Regions from separate parts of the Stenotrophomonas sp. LM091 genome, predicted to be linked through region 3. Evidence: predicted binding sites of a transcription regulator. Region 3 holds the regulator's gene; each other region holds the start of a gene.
The links. Region 3 encodes FliA, which starts transcription of late flagellar genes. Its sites were predicted from a motif close to TAAAGTTTNNCNNNCNNNGGCCGATAA; they were not measured.
Positions count from the first base shown of each region.

Region 1: a site for FliA is predicted at 4,328-4,354, ahead of BIZ42_RS08725 (methyl-accepting chemotaxis protein). Genes of this name have one in related genera too.
Region 2: a site for FliA is predicted at 4,991-5,017, ahead of BIZ42_RS07690 (methyl-accepting chemotaxis protein). Genes of this name have one in related genera too.

Region 1 is NZ_CP017483.1:1,994,816-2,001,300, reverse strand. Features, by position in the region: gene BIZ42_RS08735 (MFS transporter) at 1-1,059, opposite strand, end outside; gene BIZ42_RS08730 (LysR family transcriptional regulator) at 1,187-2,089, shown strand; gene BIZ42_RS08725 (methyl-accepting chemotaxis protein) at 2,165-4,297, opposite strand; gene BIZ42_RS08720 (Rrf2 family transcriptional regulator) at 4,479-4,931, shown strand; gene BIZ42_RS08715 (NAD(P)/FAD-dependent oxidoreductase) at 4,921-5,829, shown strand; gene BIZ42_RS08710 (aldo/keto reductase) at 5,922-6,485, opposite strand, start outside.
Region 2 is NZ_CP017483.1:1,750,929-1,757,413, forward strand. Features, by position in the region: gene BIZ42_RS07685 (excinuclease ABC subunit UvrA) at 1-2,277, opposite strand, end outside; gene BIZ42_RS07690 (methyl-accepting chemotaxis protein) at 2,401-4,962, opposite strand; gene BIZ42_RS19520 (hypothetical protein) at 5,272-5,415, shown strand; gene BIZ42_RS07695 (hypothetical protein) at 5,412-5,609, shown strand; gene BIZ42_RS07700 (nuclear transport factor 2 family protein) at 5,735-6,256, shown strand; gene BIZ42_RS07705 (MFS transporter) at 6,282-6,485, opposite strand, start outside.
Region 3 is NZ_CP017483.1:4,167,235-4,173,719, forward strand. Features, by position in the region: partial or broken gene motD (flagellar motor protein MotD) at 1-117, opposite strand, end outside; gene BIZ42_RS18530 (flagellar motor protein) at 119-859, opposite strand; gene BIZ42_RS18535 (chemotaxis protein CheA) at 939-2,792, opposite strand; gene BIZ42_RS18540 (protein phosphatase CheZ) at 2,798-3,412, opposite strand; gene cheY (chemotaxis response regulator CheY) at 3,412-3,804, opposite strand; gene BIZ42_RS18550 (RNA polymerase sigma factor FliA) at 3,821-4,567, opposite strand; gene BIZ42_RS18555 (MinD/ParA family protein) at 4,564-5,451, opposite strand; gene flhF (flagellar biosynthesis protein FlhF) at 5,438-6,485, opposite strand, start outside.

The sequences.
Region 1 (6,485 bases), 2.1 Mb from region 3:
ACCCAGCGAAGCACCGAGCGCGATGCCGATGTTGAAGGCGGCGATGTTCAGGCCCGACGCCACGTCGGCGGCCTGCGGAGCGAAACGCTGTGCCTGCTTGACCACGTACACCTGCAGCCCCGGCACGTTGCCGAACGCCACCGCGCCCAGCGCCAGCACGGTCAGCAGCACCAGCCAGGTGTTGTAGGCGGTGAAGGTGAGCACGAACAACACGGCCGCCAGCAGCGCGAAGATCAGCTTCAGTGCCGGGATCGGGCCGCGGCGGTCGGCCAGGTGGCCGCCCCACAGGTTGCCGATCGCCACCGACACGCCATAGACCAGCAGCACGCCGCTGACCGCATTGGCCGAGAAACCGGTGACGTCCTGCAGGATCGACGCCAGGTAGGTGAACGACAGGAAGGTGCCGCCGTAGCCGAGCGCGGTGATCGCATACACCAGCAGCAGGCGCGGCTGCGCCAACACCGACAGCTGCTGGCCGAAGGTCGCCGGCGCGCTGCGCTGCAGGTTGCGCGGCACGAACAGCAGGCTGCCGATCAGCGCGATCACGCCCAGCGCGGCCACCGCCAGGAAGGTCGCACGCCAGCCCAGGTGCTGGCCGATGAAGGTGCCCAGCGGCACGCCGGTGACCAGGGCCACGGTGAGGCCGGTGAACATGATCGCGATCGCGCTGGCCGCTTTCTCCTTGGGCACGACCGAGGTGGCGATGATCGAGCCGATCGAGAAGAACACGCCGTGCGCCAGGCCGGTGAGCACGCGCGCGACGATCAGCGAGCCATAGCCCGGCGCCATCCAGGCGATCACGTTGCCGAGCGTGAACAGCAGCATCAGCGCGACCAGCAGGGTCTTGCGCGGCACCCGGCCGGTCAGCGCGGTGAGCACCGGGGCACCGACCGCCACGCCCAGTGCGTACAGCGACACCAGCAGGCCGGCCGAGGGCAGGGTGACGCCGAGGTCGGCGGCGATCGTCGGAATCAGGCCGACGATGACGAATTCAGTCGTGCCGATGGCGTACGCCCCCAGCGTCAGCGCCAACAAGGCCAAAGGGATACCACGGGACATGGACGGATACCGGTGGGGAGTGAGGCTGCGCAGTCTGCGCGCCGCACTCTTGCGGAAAAAGCGGCCTTCACGCCAATCACTGTTGCTTCATGGTCAATAATGGGCGGTCTCCCGCCGTGTCACCGCCATGAAAACCACCCTTGATGAAATGCAGGCCTTCATCGCCGTGATCGACAGCGGGTCGATCACCGCTGCCGCCGAACAGCTGGGCCAGACCACCTCCGGTGTGAGCCGGGCGCTTGGCCGGCTGGAGGAGAAACTCGGTACCACGTTGTTGACCCGCACCACCCGTCGTCTGCAGCTGACCGAGGAGGGCGACGCGTTCCTGGCCCAGGCACGCGCGATCGTGGCCTCGGTGGAGGCAGCCGAAGAGCAGATCGCCGCGCGCCGTGAGCGACCGGCCGGGCGCCTGCGCGTGGATGCGGCGATGCCGTTCGTCCTGCACGTGATCGCCCCGCTGGTGGCCAGCTACCGCGCGCGCTATCCCGAGGTGGCGCTGGAGCTCAACAGCAGCGAGCGCTACATCGATCTGCTGGAGCGGCGCACCGATGTGGCGATCCGGATCGGGCCGCTGGCCGATTCCACCCTGCACGCGCGGCCGCTGGCCCACAGCCGGCTGCGCGTGATGGCCAGCCCGGCATATCTGGCGCAGCACGGTACCCCGCGCGACGTGGATGCGCTGGCGGGGCACACCCTGCTCGGCTTCAACGAGCCTGACTCGCTCAATCACTGGCCGCTGCCCGGGGCGACCGACGCGCTGCTGCACGTGCGCCCGGCGGTGGCGGTCTCCAGCGGCGAAACGCTGCGCCGGCTGGCGCTGGAAGGGGTCGGGATCGTCAGCCTGTCTGATTTCATGACCCACCGCGACCGCGAGGCCGGCGCCCTGGTGCAGGTGCTGCCGGATATCACCGTGGAGGTGCGCCAGCCGATCCACGCCGTGTACTACCGCAACACGGCGGTCTCGGCGCGGATCAGCTCCTTCCTCGATCACCTGGCGCAGGCCATGCTCGGCACGCCCTACGTCCGGTAGTGCCGGCCGCTGGCCGGCTCCCCCGCGATGCCCACTGCGTGCGGTTGCCGGCCAGCGGCCGGCACGACGGCTGCATCATGCCGCGCGCGCCAAGCCGCCCATCGCACCGCGCCCGGCATCCAGCACGAACACATCCACCGCCGCGTTCAGGGCCAGCGCCTGGTCTTCCATGCTGCGCGCCGCCGCTGAAGCTTCTTCCACCAGCGCTGCGTTCTGCTGCGTGGTCTGGTCCATCTGCACCACGGTCTGGTTGACCTGCTCGATCCCGGCGGACTGCTCCTGCGAGGCGGCTGCGATGTCGGCCATGATGTCGGTGACGCGCTGCACACTGCCGACGATCTCGCCCATGGTCTGTCCGGCCTGCTGCACCAGCGCGGCGCCGCTGTCGACATCGGTGACGGATTGATCGATCAGCCCCTTGATCTCCTTGGCCGCGCTGGCCGAGCGCTGCGCCAGCGTGCGCACTTCGCTGGCGACCACCGCAAAGCCGCGGCCCTGCTCGCCGGCGCGCGCCGCTTCCACCGCAGCGTTGAGCGCAAGGATGTTCGTCTGGAACGCGATGCCGTCGATGACGCTGATGATCTCGGCGATCTGCCGCGACGAGGCCTGGATCGCCCCCATCGTGGTGACCACCTGGCCGACCACCTCGCCGCCTTGCGAAGCGACCGAGGCGGCGTTGATCGAGAGCTGGTTGGCCTGGCGCGCATGCTCGGCGTTCTGGCGCACGGTGGAGGTGAGTTCCTCCATCGAGGCGGCGGTTTCTTCCAGGTTGGCGGCCTGCTGTTCGGTGCGGCGCGACAGGTCGCTGTTGCCCGCGGCGATCTCGCCGGCGGCGGTCTGGATCGACTGCGCGGCGTGCTTGATGTCGCCAACGATGGTGGTCAGCTGACCGGTGGTACGCGCCATGTCATCGCGCATGCGCGCGAACACGCCGTGGAAGTCGCCGCGCATGCGCGCGCTCAGATCACCTCCGGCGATCGCCTGCAGCACGCGCGACACTTCGCCCAGATCCTGCTCGGTGGTCTGCATCAGGCGGTTGAGGCCGCCGACCATCTCGCCGAAGTCGTGCTGGTAGCGTGCCTCATCGCCGCGCTGGCTGAAATCGCCCACGGCCGCTGCCGCCGCCAATCGTTTGATCTCGGCATTGATCGCACCGAGGTTGGCCTTGGCGGTATCCAGCGCCTGGGTGATCACCGCCTTCTCGCCGGGCAGGCGTTCCATGTCCATCGACAGATCGCCGACGGCATAGTGGCCCATGATCTCGATCGCCCGCAGCTTCACCTGGATGTGGTTGGCGACCAGGGTGTTGGTGTCGCGGACCATCTGCCCATAGCCGCCCGGGAATGCCGTGGCGTCCATGCGGTAGCTGATCTCACCGGCGTCGTGGCGCTGGGCCATCGTCGCCTGCGCGGCCAGCACGCCCTTCAGGGTCTGGGTAACCTCGCGCATCGCGGTGCCAAGGCGACCGATCTCATCGCCGCTGCGCACCACCACCACATGCTCCAGGTCGCCGCGCGCCACCGCGCGGGCCGCGGCTTCGACCGCGACCACCGGGGCGATCACCGCGCGCCGCAGCCACAGGGTGAGCACGGCCAGCAGCACCAGCGCCGCCAGCGCCGTGACCATGGCCGAGGCGACCAGCGCGGCGCGTGCGCGCTCGGAGGTTGCACTGGTCTCGTACTCGGCCCGTTCGCTGGCGCGCGCCGCCAGGGCATCCAGCGTGGCGCCCACGGCGCGGTCGGCGCCGCGCACCAGCGCGTCGCCGGCCTGGGTGTCATAGCCACTGGCCGCGAACGCCTCCAGCGCGCCGCGGTAGCGGGCCTCCAATGCGCGGTGCTCGGCCAGGAACCGGTTGGCCAGCGTGCGTGTCTGTTCATCGCGGCTGGTCGCCAGCGTGCCGGCCAGGGCTTCAATGCGGCGTCCTTCCGCATCGAACGCCGCCAGGTGGCGCTCGCGCAGCGCTTCATCGGCGCCGCGGATCAACACGTTCTTCCACTCCTGCACCTGCAGCCGGAACTCGCGCTGCAGCAGCTCGGCCTGCGCTTTGCGGGCGACCTCGACCGGCACCTCGGCCGACAGGTTCCGCCAGGCCGACCCCAGCCCGGCCAGGGCCGCCAGCACGATGATGACCAGGCCGAGCGACAGCGCGCCCAGCAGTTTGAATTGAAGACTCAGGGCGCGTGGACGCGCCGGTGCGGAGGACGTCATGAGAGATCAAAAGTAAGGAAGGGCGATGCGGTATCGGTCTGCCGGAGAAGACCTGAAGTGCGACGCCAATCACGGTTACCGTTCCATTAAACGTTGTGACGATGGCGTGTAGATGAAATTTGCTCACATATGGAACAAAGCAGGACTGGACACGCTGGCTATATGTAACTATTGTTGTTACATGAAATCCAGTAACCAGTTTTCCGACGCGCTGCATGTGATGGCCCATCTGGTCGGCCAGGAAGGCCCACGCACCTCCGAGCAGCTCGCGACCTGCCTGCCCACCCACCCCGTGGTCATCCGTCGCCTGCTGTCCGCCCTGCACAAGGGCGGTCTGGTGACCACGGTGCGGGGCCACGGCGGCGGCAGCCAACTGGCGCGGGCACCGGCGCAGATCACCCTGCACGACGTGTATGTCGCCATCGGTGCGCCGCCCCTGCTGCACACCGGCGCGCGCGAGACCGGGCGCGGCTGCCCGGTGCAGCGCGTGGTCAACGAGGCGCTGGACGCCAGTTACCGCCAGGCCCAGGCGCTGCTCGAGGCCCGCCTGCGTGACACCACCCTGGCCACGCTGGGCGAAGAATTCGCCCGCCACCTGGCCCACCACGCTGCAGGAGTTCCCCATGACGTTTGATGCGATTGTCGTCGGCGGCAGTTTCGCCGGCCTGTCCGCGGCCCTGATCCTGGCGCGTGCGCGCCGCGAGATCCTGGTGATCGACAGCGGCCTGCCGCGCAACCGCTTCGCCGCCCATTCCCAGGGCGTTCTGGGCCAGGATGGCATCGCCGGCGCCGAGCTGCTGCGCAACGCCAAGGCGCAGCTGTTGGACTACCCGACGGTGCGCTGGGTCAACGATAGGGTCAGCACGGCCCAGCCGACCGTGGATGGCTTCGTGGTCGGCACCGCCAACGGTGACACCTGGGCCACGCGCAAGCTGCTGCTGGCCACCGGCATCGCCGATGAACTGCCCGAACTGCCCGGCCTGGCCGAGCGCTGGGGCCACAGCGTGGTGCACTGCCCGTACTGCCATGGCTACGAAATCGGCGGCGGCGCGATCGGCCTGCTGGGCGGGCATGCGAAATCCGCCACGATGGCCGCGTTGCTCGCGGACTGGGGCAACGTCACCCTGTTCGCGCACGGCATGACACTGGCACCGGAGGAACTCGCCGCCCTGCAGCACCGCGGGGTCGGCATCGAGCACGAGGCGGTGATCGGTCTCGAAGGCGAGGCTCCGGCGCTGAGCGCTGCCGTGCTCGCCGATGGCCGCCGGGTCGAACTGCGCGCGCTGTTCGTCACCGCGCGCCAGCATATGGCGACCCCCCTGGTGGAACAGCTGGGCTGCGTGCTGGAGGACAGCCCGGTCGGTGTGCTGGTCCAGGTCGACCCGGGCAAGCAGACCAGCGTGCCGGGCATCTATGCCGCGGGCGATGCAACGCTGGTCGGCAACATCAGCCTGGCCAGTGCCGAAGGCGTGCGCGCCGGCGTCAGCCTGCACCACGCGCTGGTCGCCGAGGACAGCCGGGCCAGCCGATAAGGCGAGGGCGCTCGGCCGGGCCGGAAACCGAGCGCCGCCCCATACGGAAACAGCCGCCCCGGGGCGGCTGTCCGTCATCCATGGCGGTGGGCTCAGGCCTGTTCGGCGCTCGCCGCATCCAGCTGCTGCACTTCCTGCGCCGACAGCGCGACCTTCGCGGCGGCCAGCACATCGTTCAACTGCTCGACACTGGTGGCGCTGACGATCGGCGCGGTGATGCCCGGGCGGGCGATCAACCAGGCGATCGCGATCTGCGACGGGCTCACGCCATGCGTGCTGGCGACGTCGTCCAGTGCGCCGAGGATGCGCAGGCCACGCGGATTGACGTACTTGTCCACCACGCTCTGGCCGCGCGCGCTGCTCTTGCCCGCATCGGCGGCACTGCGGTACTTGCCGCTGAGGAAGCCGCTGGCCAGTGAGTAGTAGCTGATCACGCCGAGCTGCGCGTCGCGCACGACCGCTTCCAGCCCGGCTTCATAACCGGCGCGGTCGTACAGGTTGTACTCCGGCTGCAGCGTCTCGTAGCGGGGCAGCTTGTAATCGGCCGAGACCTTCAAGGCATCTCGCAAGCGCTCGGCGCTGTAGTTGGACGCACCGATCGCGCGCACCTTGCCCTGTTCGATCAGGCGACCGAAAGCAGCCAGCGTGGATTCGAG
Region 2 (6,485 bases), 1.9 Mb from region 3:
CAGCTTGATCCGCTGCGCTTCGCCGCCGGACAGCTCGGTGGCGGGCTGGCCCAGGCGCAGATAGCCCAGCCCGATATCCCGCAGCAGCTGCAGCGGCCGCTGCACCGGTGGCTCCTCGGCGAAGAAGGCCAACGCCTCCTCCACCGTCATCGCCAGCACCTGCGCGATGTTGCGCCCGTTCCACTGCACCTCCAGCGTCTTGGCGTTGTAGCGCTGGCCATGACAGGTGGGGCACGGCGCGTAGACGCTGGGCATGAACAGCAGTTCGACGTGGACGAAGCCCTCGCCTTCGCAGGTCTCGCAGCGGCCGGCGGCGACGTTGAAGGAGAAGCGGCCGACGCTGTAGCGCCGCGCCTTGGCCGAGCGTGTACCGGCGAACAGCCGGCGAACATGATCGAACAGGCCGGTATAGGTCGCCAGATTCGAGCGCGGCGTGCGCCCGATCGGCTTCTGATCCACATTGACCAGGCGTTTGATCGCCTTGGCCCCGTTCAAGCGGCCCCGCGTGCGTTCCATGCGGCTGGGCTGCAGCAACTCGCTGTCGGTTTCCTCGATCACCGGCTCCTGCCCCAGGTGTTCGCCCACCAGCTCCACCAGTGCCTGGCTGACCAGACTGGACTTGCCCGAGCCGGAGACGCCGGTGACTGCGGTGAACGCACCAAGCGGAAAGCGCGCCTCCACGCCATGCAGATTGTTGCGGTGGACGCCCTGCAGGCCCAGCCAGCCGGACGGCGCGCGCGGCGTGCGGCGCGTGCCGGTGGCGTCCTGGAACAGATACGGCGCAGTGACCGAGGCTTTGACCGTGCGCAGGCCGTCCGGCGGCCCGCTGTAGAGCACCTGGCCGCCATGCTGCCCCGCGCCGGGGCCGACATCCACCAGCCAGTCCGCGCGGCGCAGCATCTCCAGATCATGCTCGACCACGAACAAGGTATTGCCGCCGGCCTTGAGCTGGGCCAGCGCGTCGTACAGGGCCTCGCCATCGGCCGGATGCAGGCCGGCGGTGGGTTCATCCAGCACGTACACCACCCCGAACAGGCTGGATCGGATCTGCGTCGCCAGGCGCAGGCGCTGCAGCTCGCCCGGCGACAGCGTCGGGGTCGCGCGGTCCATCGACAGATACCCCAGGCCCAGCGACTGCAGCGTGCCGATCCGCTCGACCAGATCGTGCGCGATGCGCTGTGCCGCGATGCGTTTCTCTTCGGACAGATCCGGCGTGCGGCGCACGTCACTGCCGCCGGCATGCGCATTGCCACCGGCGGCCACGCGCTTGGCGGTGGCCTGCCGACCTGCGCTGCGGCTGCGTGTGGCCGTAGCGGCCGGCGCATCGAAGTGGCCTTCGGCCGCAGGACGCAGCGCCTGCGCCATCGCACTGAGCGGCAGCTGCGACAGCGTGCCGATGTCCATGCCGGCGAATGTCACCGACAGCGCTTCGCGCTTCAGCCGGCGGCCATCACAGACCGGGCACTGGGCGCCGATCATGTAGCGGGCCACGCGCTTTTTCATCATCGCGCTCTGCGTGGTCGCAAAGGTGTGCAGCACATAGCGGCGCGCACCGCTGAAGGTGCCCATGTAACTGGGTTCCTCCTTGCGCCGCAGCGCGGCGCGGGTTTCGGCCGGGGTAAAGCCGGCGTAGACCGGCACCACCGGTTGTTCCTCAGTGAACAGGATCCAGTCGCGCTGTTTCTTGGGCAGCTCGCGCCAGGGAATGTCCACGTCGTAGCCCAGCGTGACCAGAATGTCGCGCTGGTTCTGCCCGTGCCACGCCGGTGGCCACGCGGCGATGGCGCGCTCGCGGATGCTCAGCGAGGGATCGGGCACCATCGATTGTTCGGTCACTTCATACACGTAGCCCAGCCCGTGGCAGTTCGGGCAGGCGCCCTGCGGTGTATTCGGCGAGAAATCCTCGGCATACAGCATCGGCTGCCTGGCCGGATAGGTACCGGCGCGCGAGTACAGCATCCGCAGCAGGCTCGACAGCGTGGTGACGCTGCCGACGCTGGAGCGCACGCTGGCAGTACCGCGCTGCTGCTGCAGGGCCACCGCCGGTGGCAGCCCTTCGATCGCGTCCACGTCCGGCACGCCGACCTGGTCGATCAGGCGACGTGCGTAGGGCGACAGCGATTCCAGGTAGCGCCGCTGTGCCTCGGCGTAAAGCGTGCCGAACGCCAGCGAAGACTTGCCCGAGCCGGAGATGCCGGAGAACACCACCAGCGCATCGCGCGGGATCTCGACATCCACATTCTTCAGGTTGTGTTCGCGTGCACCCCGGACGCGCACGAAGGCATCCGGGGCAGTGGGAGGCGACGGCCGGCGCGTGGATTTCTTCATAGGTGGACAATAGCGAACCACAGCGCCGGCTCACCGCCGGTGAAGAACGGTGAGCGCGGCCTTGACGCAGCCTCAGGCCGTCGCCCGCACACGCGCCGGCGGCGGTGGCGTCACGACGAAGGCATCCACCGCTTCGCCCAGCAGCGAGGCCTGGCGGTCCAGGGCGCGCGCCGAGGCCGAAGCCTCTTCCACCAGCGCCGCATTCTGCTGCGTGCTGCCATCCATCTGCAGCAACGTCTGGCTCACCTGCTCGATGCCCGCCGTCTGCTGCTGCGACGCGGCTGAAATGCTGGCCATGATCGATGTGACCCGCTGCACGCTGCCGACGATCTCACCCATGGTCGCACCCGCGTCATCGACCTGGCGCGTGCCGGCATCGACCTTCTCCACCGAGGCTTCGATCAGCTGCTTGATCTGGCGCGCGGCGTCGGCACTGCGTTGTGCCAACAGGCGCACTTCGCTGGCCACCACCGCGAAGCTGCGCCCCTGCTCGCCGGCCCGCGCCGCTTCCACGGCGGCGTTCAGGGCCAGGATGTTGGTCTGGAACGCGATCCCGTCGATCACCCCGGTGATCTCCCCGATCCGCCGCGAGGACAGGGCGATATCGGCCATGGTGGTGACCACCTGCGCCACCGATTCGCCGCCGCGGGCCGCAACTTCGGCCGCGCGTATCGCCAGTTGGTTGGCCTGCTGCGCTGAATCCGCGTTCTGCCGGACGGTGGCCGAGAGCGCCTCCATCGACGAGGCCGTCTCTTCCAGGTGCGCCGCCTGGCGCTCGGTGCGATCGGAGAGGTCGTGGTTGCCGGCGACGATCTCCCCGGCGGCATGGTTGATCGCCAGCGACGCCTGCTGGATGCGCGCGACGATGTCGGTCAGCTGCATCACCGTAGCATTGGCATCGTCGCGCAGGCGGGCGAACACGCCGTGGAAGTCACCGTGCATGCGGACGCGCAGATCGCCCTGCGATAGGGCCGAGAGGAGCCCCTGCAGCCCGGACAGATTGCTCTGGAACGTATCGAGCAGGTGGTTGATGCTCAGGGCCAGGGTTTTGACGAAGCCCTGCTTGTCGTCCACCGTGATGCGCTCGTGCAGTTCCCCCCGTGCGGCGGCGTCCACCAGTGCGGCGACTTCGTTTTCCACCGTGGTTTCCAGCGCGCGGCTGCGCCACTCCACCGCTGCGCCCAGCAGCTGGCCGTGGTCCACGATCGGGGTGATCACCAGCTGGTAGCGGATGCCCGCGTGCTCGATCTCGCGGCTGGCGCGCTGGCCGGCCTGCAGCGTCGGCACCAGGGTGGCGAAGGCCGGATGCAGGGCGGCAGCCGGTTGGCCGCTCCAGTCCGCGTGCGTGAGCTGCAGTTCGGCCAGCAGCGCCTGGTTGAGGAAACCGATCTGCCCCTCACCGTCGAGCACCATCACCCCGGTCTGTGCGCAGTCCAGCGCCTGGCGGGCACGGGTGTTGTCGCGCGCGGCCGCGCGCTCGGCGTCGATCCGCTCACGCAGGCGGTGCTGCATGTGGCGCAGGCGCGCGGCCAGCTGGCCGATTTCATCGTGCGGATTATGCAGGGGCAGGACGGTGTCGAGTCGATCCTCGGCGATGTCCTCGGCAAAGCGCAACGTATCGGTGATCGGGTGGCGCACCGCGCGCAGCACCAGCAGCAGCGTGGCGATCAGCACCACCGCGACCAGCAGCAGCGTGAGCGCGAATACGATCCCCATGGTGCTGGCCCGCGCGGCCTGTCGCTCGCGTGCCGCCGCCAAGGCCAGCGTCTGCGCCTGTTGCAGCGCCTGCAGCCCGGGGCCGATCTGGGCCGCGGTCTCGGCCAGTGACTGCGCTTCCACGTCCAGCCCGATGCGGGCAGCGGTGTAGGCCAACAGCGCGCCCTGGTAGTCGTCCATCTGCGTCCGCAGTGCCTCCTGTATCTCCGGCCCCAGGCGCGCCTGGCCCAGTGCGAGATCGAAGGGCAGCTTCTGTTCGCTGGCGCGATCGGTGTGCGCCGAATCGCCGGTGAGCAGCAGCAGGCTCTCCTCGCGGCGCATCTTCTGCAGCTGGGCCATCAGCGCCGGGCGCGCGCTGGCCTCGACGCTGGCCTCCAGCGTGGCAGCCGCTGCTTCCAGCTGTGCACGCAGGCCGGCATCGCCGCGTCCCATCTCGTCCACGCGGGCGTTCAACGCGGTGATGCCCTCGGCAAAGTCGGCTGCCCGCGTCGCCAACTCACGCAGCGCACCGGCACTGCCGGCATCGTGCGGATCGCGCTGCAGCCGGGCCAGCGTGGCCTGCAAGCGCTGGTGCGCCGCCTGCAGGGCGTCGCGATCGACATCATCGAAGGTGCTGGCATACCGTGTCTGCAGGCGTCTCGCCTCGGCGACTTCGGTTGCCAGCGTGGCCGCCAGCGCGGCCTCCTGCTGGTGGGCGGCGAAGGTCTCGGCCGCCCGCTCGGTATCATGCCGCGTCCAGCCGTACACCACGGCCACCGCGAACAGGCCCAGGCCGCAGATCAGCAGGCTGGCCCTGAGTTTCTGTGCCACGCTGAGACGACCGAGCCCGGCCAACCGGGACGGCGGGGCCAGACGGAAGCGGAACCGGTCGCCCAGGCGGGCGACGAACAACGACAGGCGGCGGGGGACAGCCGACATCACGTACTCCAGGCGGAAGGACGCATCGATATCGGCGGGTTTTGGATGAACTTTAGGGCCCATCTCAACCAGCGGCCGTGGCGTCGCCAGCGGCTCCCGTTGTAAGCGAGCCAGACGACGAAGTGATGACGGTCCGGCGACGAGCGCCCTGCGGCTCGGGGTATCCCTCGCAGGGACAGCGCCTTCACGGCGATTGCGCTGAACTAGCGCTGGGGTCGCGGCCGGGGCCGCTGCAGGCGCCGGTGCGCGCCACCGCGCCTTGGGCCGATCACGACGCATCAACGCCATACCGCACGGAGAGAGACCGCCATGAATGCCGCCTTCAAGATCTTTCTGCTCGCCGGTGCACTGCTGTACGGCCTGCCGGGGCTGGTGTGGTGGGTAAACCATCGGCGGGCCAAGCGCGCACGGCTGGCCCAGGGCGCGATCAGCGTCGAGGTCCGCGCGCCATGAGCGGAAGCGAAAGCACCCGGGCGCCCCTGACTGAAGAACAGCGGCAGATCCTTCGCGACATCAACGCTACGCGTCCGGTCAGCGATGAGGCGGCCAACTGGGCCGTCAAGGCCGGCTACGCCGCGCAGGCCGAAGACGGTGACATCGACCTCACCCAGGCCGGTCGCCAGCGGGTGGACTCCAGCACGCTGTAGGGGGCCACTGCCCTCGCCCGTGATTCCGTGCGCCGGAGGTCATCCGTCCGAATGACACTTGAAGGGCGTCCCGGCCCGTGCGAAAAGTGACGCCCGCTCTGGTCCGATCGAAGCAGGCACTGCCGATGAAACGCTCCCCCGCTGTTGTCGCCGCCGTGCTCGCGGCTGCCGGCATGCTCGCGCCCCTGGCGGCATCCGCTGGCGAGGAGGCCGAAGACGCCGCTGCCCTTACGCGCACCATCACCGGATTGGATGACCAGGTCTTCGACGCTTACAACCGCTGCGACCTGGAGACCTTTACCCGCTACTTTTCGCCTACCGTCGAGTTCTATCACGACAGCGGCGGGGCCACGTTCGATCGCGACACGGTGGTCTCCAACACGCGCAAGTACATTTGCCACAAGGTCCGCCGCGAACGGGTTCCCGGGACGCTCAAGGTCTACCCGATCAAGAACTTCGGCGCGATCGAGGAAGGCGAGCACCGCTTCTGCGAGGTGGCCACCGGCAAGTGCGAAGGCAGCGCGAAGTTCGTGATGGTCTGGCAGCACAAGGACGGGCAATGGCAGATGACCCGGGTGCTGAGCTACGGCCATCGCGCGTTGACCGTGGCTGAAAAGGCGGCGCTGGAGACGACAGGACAAAAGTGAGGCCTGGCAGGGTCGGTCCGCACTGTCACAGTGCGCCTGAGGGCTTGCCGGTATCCCGTTGCGCCGGTTGCATCCGGCGGCCGGCAATGCACACCACCACCGCCGCGACCGCGAAGCCTCCGGCGAGCCAGAGATTGGCGGTCAGGCCATACTGGTCCAGTGCCTGGCCCCCCATCCATGCCCCGGATGCGATACCGATGTTGAAGGCGCCGACGTAGAGCGAGGAGGC
Region 3 (6,485 bases):
CGAGGAGATGGCGTACATCACCACGAAGAAGGCGAGCAGCAGCGTCATGAGGTCGGCATAGGGGATCGCCCAGGCCTCATGGTTGGCGTGCTCTTCGTGGTGCCTGCGGCGGGCCATGTCAGTGCAGGAACCCGGACAGGTTGGTTTCGATGTTACGCGGGTTCTCGCCCTGGGCGATGGAGATCAGCCCTTCGATGATCATCTCGCGGTCGCGGCTGTTGTGATGGATCACGCTCTTGAGCTTGGCCGAGACCGGCAGGAACAGCAGGTTGGCCGAGGCGATGCCGTAGATGGTGGCGGTGAACGCCGCGGCGATGCCATGCCCGAGCTTGCTCGGGTCGGCCAGGTTCTTCATCACCGCGATCAGGCCGAGCACGGCGCCGATGATGCCCAGGGTCGGGGCGTAGATGCCCATGCCCTCGAACACCTTGGAGGCGGCCAGGTCCTGGCTTTCCTGGCTGCTCAGTTCAATTTCCATCATGTGCCGGATGGTCTCCGGCTCCACGCCGTCCACCAGCAGTTGCAGGCCTTTGCGCAGGAACGGATCGTCCTGCGCATCCACCTGCGCTTCCAGGCCGAGCAGGCCCTGGCGGCGGGCGATGTTGCTCCATTCCACGATCTGCTGGATCAACTGGCGACGGTCACTGCTCGGCGGCCGGATCACCCAGCGCACGATCTTGAACGCATGCTTGAAGACTGCCGGCGAGGTGTGCAGCAGGATCGCGGCGATCGTGCCGACGATGACGATCACGAAGGCGGCCGGCGACCACAGCGACGCCAGACCGGCTCCCTTGAGGATGCTGCCGCCGACCAGCGAGGCCAACGCGAGGAATAGTCCAATGAGGCTGAGTCTGTCCATGGGTCCGTTATCGGCTTGTATGAATGGGACTTGAGACGCCGAAGGAATCCAGTGATGCGGCGGTCACACTTTCACGCGGTCAATCGTGGTGGGTGCGCAGTCCATCCACGTCCAGGATCAGCGCCATCCGGCCATCGCCGATCAGGGTGGCACCGGCATAGCCGCGCAGGCCACGCAGCGCCTTGGGCAGGGGTTTGATCACCACTTCCTCGCGGCCCCGCACCTGGTCGACCACCAGGCCGAAGCGGGCTTCGCCGGCCTGCAGCACCACGATGGTCAGCAGCGAGGAGGGCATCGGCTCCACATCCAGCCAGTGGCGCAGATCGACCAGGGCCAGCGTGTGCGACTTGCGGTCCAGCACGGCGCGACCATCGAACCAGCCCAGCGAGCTGTTGGGCGCATGCAGCACCTCCATCACGCGGGCCAGGGGCAGGGCGTAGACGTCTTCGCCGGCCTGCACCAGCAGGGTCGGCAGGATCGCCAGGGTGAGCGGCACGCGGATCATGAAGCGGCTGCCACGGCCCAGCTCGGACTGGATCTGGATCTGGCCGCTCAGCTCGCGGATGCGCGACTGGACCACGTCCATGCCCACGCCGCGGCCGGAGATGTCGGTGACCTGCTGTTTGGTCGAAAAGCCGGGCAGGAACACCAGGTGCAGGCATTCTTCGCTGCTCAGGCGAGCGGCCGCTTCCGGATCGATCAAGCCTTTCTCACGCGCCTTCTGGCGCAGGCGTTCGGGATCGATGCCGGCACCATCGTCCTGCACCTCGATGCTGACGTAGTCGCCTTCCTGCTGGGCCGACAGGCGCACATGGCCGCTGCGCGGCTTGCCCTGGGCTTCACGCAGCTCCGGCATTTCCACGCCGTGGTCGATCGCGTTGCGGACCAGATGCACCAGCGGATCGGCCAGTGCTTCGACCAGGTTGCGGTCCAGCTCGGTTTCGGCGCCGATCAGCTCCAGCTCGACTTCCTTCTTCAGCGAGCGTGCGACATCGCGGGCCACCTTGGGGAAGCGCGAGAACACCTTGCCGACCGGCTGCATGCGGGTACGCATGACCGCCGACTGCAGGCGCGCGGTGGCGATGTCCAGCGTGGACACCGCGCGGTCCAGTTCTTCATCGTGCAGGCGCGCACGCAGGGTCTTGAGGCGGTTGCGCGAGAGCACCAGCTCGCCGATCAGGTTGACGATCGCATCCAGGCGCTTGGTATCCACGCGCACGGTGTGTTCGGCTTCGGCGACCGGTTTGGCCGGGGCCGGCTTGGCGTTCGGCGCCGCCGGGGCGGCCACGGCGCGCGGGGCCGCGGCAGGCACGGGCGCAGCGCCAATGGCCTTGGCACCGGGAACGGCGCCGCCATGCAGCTGGTCAAGCAGGGCTTCGAACTCGTCCTCGCCAATCAGGCCGTCGTCCTTCTTCGACACGGCCACGGCGGTCGGCGCGGCGCCGCCATGCAGCTGGTCGAGCAGTGCTTCGAACTCATCATCGGTGATCAGCTCGCCACCGCCGCTGCCGGCGCTGGCGGCGCTGGCGGCAGCCGCGGGCGTCGGGGTGGCCGGACCGTTGACGTCGAACTGGGCGATCAGTTCCGGCGGGGCATAGCCCGGCTCGGTTCCGGCCGAGACCGAATCCAGCATCGACTGCAGGTAGTCCAGCGACTGCTGGGCCGCATCGAAGTGGTGCGCCTGCAGCGTGGCCTGGCCCGAACGCGCCATGCCGAGGGTTTCCTCGGCCGCGTGGCACAGCTCGACCATCGCCTGGATGCCGAGGAAGCCGGCACCGCCCTTGAGCGTGTGGAAGCCGCGGAACACGGCATTGAGCTGGTCGGCGTCCTGGGGCGCCTGCTCCAGCGACACCAGCTGTTCGCCGAGGCGGTCCAGGATTTCCTGGGCCTCGAGGATGAAGTCGGCAGCGATATCGTCTGGAACAGCACTCATGGTCGTTACAGTCCCAGGTCCGAGAGCAGGTCGTCGGCGTCGTTCTGTGACACCGCATGGCGATCCAGGCCGTTCACGGCCGGACCGGCCAGGCCGTTGTTGTCGCGCTTCTTCTCGTCTTCCTGCGGCGGCAGGCCGAGCGCACCGAAACCTTCATGCACGCGGCGCACGATCCCCACCACGCGGCGGATGATCTGGCCGGTGAGGTCCTGGTAGCTCTGCGTCAGCGCGATTTCGGTGAGATTGTGACGGATGCGGTCGAGCTGTTGGCCCTGGTCGGGCGTCAACCCGTTGGCGCGCAGCTGTTCGGTGAGCGAGCGACATTCCTCGGCCAGGTCCAGCGTGCGGTGGGTGGCCTGTTCGGTCATCGCCACCACGTGGTCCAGGCGCGCGCAGGCGTCATCCAGTTCGCCGGCTTCGCTGGGCAGGCTGGGCAGCTCGCCCAGGGCCTGGCCGAGTTCGCGGGCCAGGCGGTTCAGGCCGGCCATCATCGGCTGCGTGCGCAGCGCGGCGAGGGCGTCGATTTCCCGGCGCCAGCCGGCTTCGTCGCCACTTTCCAGGGCGGCCAGGGCATCCTGCAGGCGCTGCACCAGCGCGGATTTGTCGCTCAGGGTCTCCATCAGGCGCTCGCCGCCAGGCGTTCGAAGATCTTGCCGAGCTTCTCTTCCAGGGTCTGTGCGGTGAAGGGCTTGATGATGTAGCCGTTCACGCCGGCCTGGGCCGCTTCGATGATCTGCTCGCGCTTGGCTTCGGCGGTCACCATCAGCACCGGCAGGGTCTTGAGCTTGGCATCGGCACGCACGGCCTTGAGCAGGTCGATGCCGGTCATCACCGGCATGTTCCAGTCGGTGACCACGAAATCGAACGGCTGGCTCTGCAACATCGCCAGCGCGGCATGCCCGTCCTCGGCTTCGGCCGTATTGGTGAAGCCCAGATCGCCCAGCAGGTTCTTGACGATACGACGCATGGTCGAGAAGTCGTCGACGATCAGGATACGCATGTTCTTGTTCAAAGCACTTTCCTCGATTTCAATGGTTCTCGAGGCCGGCGTCTGCCGCCTCGAAGATCTTCAGCCGGCCCCGCAGGCGCAGCACGGCCTGGCCATGGATCTGGCACACGCGCGATTCGCTCACACCCAGTACGGCGCCGATCTCTTTCAGGTTCAGTTCCTGCTCGTAGTACAGCGACAGGACCAGCTGTTCGCGCTCGGGCAGCAGGCCGATCGCGTTGCCCAGCTCGCGCCCGAACTCGCCGCGTTCCAGCACCTGCTGCGGGGTCGGGCCGCCCTGGGCGACGGTGTCCAGCTCGCCCTGGTCTTCGATCCGCGATTCCAGGCTCAGCACCTGGCCGCGCGAGGCGTCTTCCATCAGCCGCAGGTAATCCGGCAGCGGCATGTCCATCGCGGCCGCCACTTCGGTGGCGCTGGCGGCGCGGCCGGTGCTCTGCTCGAGGCGACGGATGGTGGCGGCGGCATCCCGGGCACGGCGGTGGACCGAGCGCGGCACCCAGTCGCCCCGGCGGATCTCGTCGATCATCGAGCCGCGGATACGGATCGAGGCGTAGGTCTCGAACGAGGCGCCCTGGTCGGCGTCGTAGCTGCGCGAGGCCTCGATCAGGCCCATCATGCCGGCCTGGATCAGGTCGTCCACTTCCACGCTCGCCGGCAGGCGCGCGGCAAGATGGTGGGCGATCCGCCGGACGAGGTCCGAGTGCTGGGCAATGCACTCGTTGGCCGCGGTCCGCTGGACCTCTTTGTATTGTGCTGCGCCCTTCATACCGTCACCCCGCGTTGCTTGAGGATGCGTTCCAGGAAGAACTCGACCCCGCCACGCGGCTCGGTCGGGGCCTGCCAGCGGGCGGTGCGGCGCGCGATCTCGGTCAGCGCCAGGGCGGCCGGGCTCGACGGGTAGGCCTTCACCACCGGCTGCTGGCGCTGCACCGACAGGCGCAGCCAGTCATCCTGCGGCACGCAGCCCAGGTAGTTCAGCGAGACATCGGCGAGGAACTTCTCGCACACGCGGGATAGCTTCTCGTACAGCACGCGGCCTTCGTTCGGGTCGCGGACCATGTTGGCCACCACCTGGATCCGGTCCACGCCGCGCTCGCGCGAGAGCACCTTGATCAGGGCGTAGGCATCGGTGATCGAGGCCGGCTCGTCGCAGACCACCACCACGGTGTCCTGCGCGGCCTGGCAGAAGGTGAGCACGCCATCGGTGATGCCGGCGGCGGTGTCCACGATCATGATGTCCAGCTCGCGCTCGAGCTCGGAGAACACATTGACCAGGCCGACGTGTTCGGCCGGCTGCAGTTCGGCCATGTGGCGGCGGCCGGAGGCAGCCGGGACCACCAGCACGCCACCGGGGCCTTCCATGATCACTTCTTCCAGCGTGCAGCGCCCGGCGACCAGGTCGGCCAGGGTCACCTTCGGCTGCAGGCCCAGGATCACGTCGATGTTGGCCAGGCCGAGGTCGGCGTCCAGCAGCAGCGTGCGTTTGCCCATGTCTGCCAGCGCCACGGCCAGATTGGCCGAAACGTTCGTTTTGCCCACGCCGCCCTTGCCGCCGGTGACGGCGATGGTGCGGACCGGGCCCAGCGGCTGGCTTCGGGTAGCCGACAACGGGAAGGTCTTGGTCAGCTTGGCGTACTCACGCGACGGCATGGTTCAACTCCGGGTTGCAGGGCATATCGGCCGCGCGGCGCAAATCTTCAAGGCGAAGTACAAGATTGGCCGCACTGGCACGGTGCAGGTCTTCAGGAACGTCCTGGCCATCGGTGACCCAGGTGATCGGCAGGCGGTGGTCCACGGCCACCGACAGGGCGCTGCCGAAGCGGCCGGTCTCGTCCAGCTTGCTCAGCACCACGCCCTGCGGGTTGGCGGCGCTGAAGCGGCGGACCACCTCGTCCATGTCGCCGAAGCTGGTGTTGGCCGGCAGCACCAGCAGGGTGCGGATCTGCTGGGCCGCGCGCAGCCACTGCAGCTGGGCGGCCAGGGCGCGGTCACGCGGGCCCAGGCCCGCGGTGTCGATCAGGACCAGCTTGTAGTCCTTCAGGCGCTCCAGCAGTTGGTTCAGATCGCTGCCGCTGCTGGCCTCATGGACCGCGATGCCAAGCTGCCGGCCGAAGCCGTACAGCTGCTCGCGGGCGCCGATGCGGCCGGTATCGGTGGTGACCAGGGCGACATCGCGGGCCGCATGCGCCTCGGCGAAGCGCGAGGCCAGCTTGGCGATGGTGGTGGTCTTGCCGGCGCCGGTGGGGCCGACCAGGGCGATCACGCCGCCGGCGTCGAGCGGGTCGACCGGGGCGATCGGCAGCTTTTTGGAGAGCAGGCCGAGCATCAGCCCGCGGCCGCGGTGGGCTTCGGTGTCCAGCGGAATCTGCATGGCCACGTCGCGGCTGATGCCGGCATCGAAGCCGTACTCGTCCATCAGGTCCAGCGCGGCGGCGCGGACCGGCGAGCCGCGCAGGCGCTCGTCGGTGAAGCGGTTCATCTCGCGCTCGATGACCTGGCGCATGCCGGCCACTTCGTGACGCAGCTGGCGGATCTCTTCGTCATCACGCTGCACCACCACCAGTTCGGCGGCCGGCTGCGGCTGGGCCTGCGCCGGTTCGGCGACAACGGCGGGCGCCGGGTTTTCGGCACGCGCCTGGGCGACCGTGTCCGGCGCTGCCACGACGCTCTCGGCAGCAGGCAGG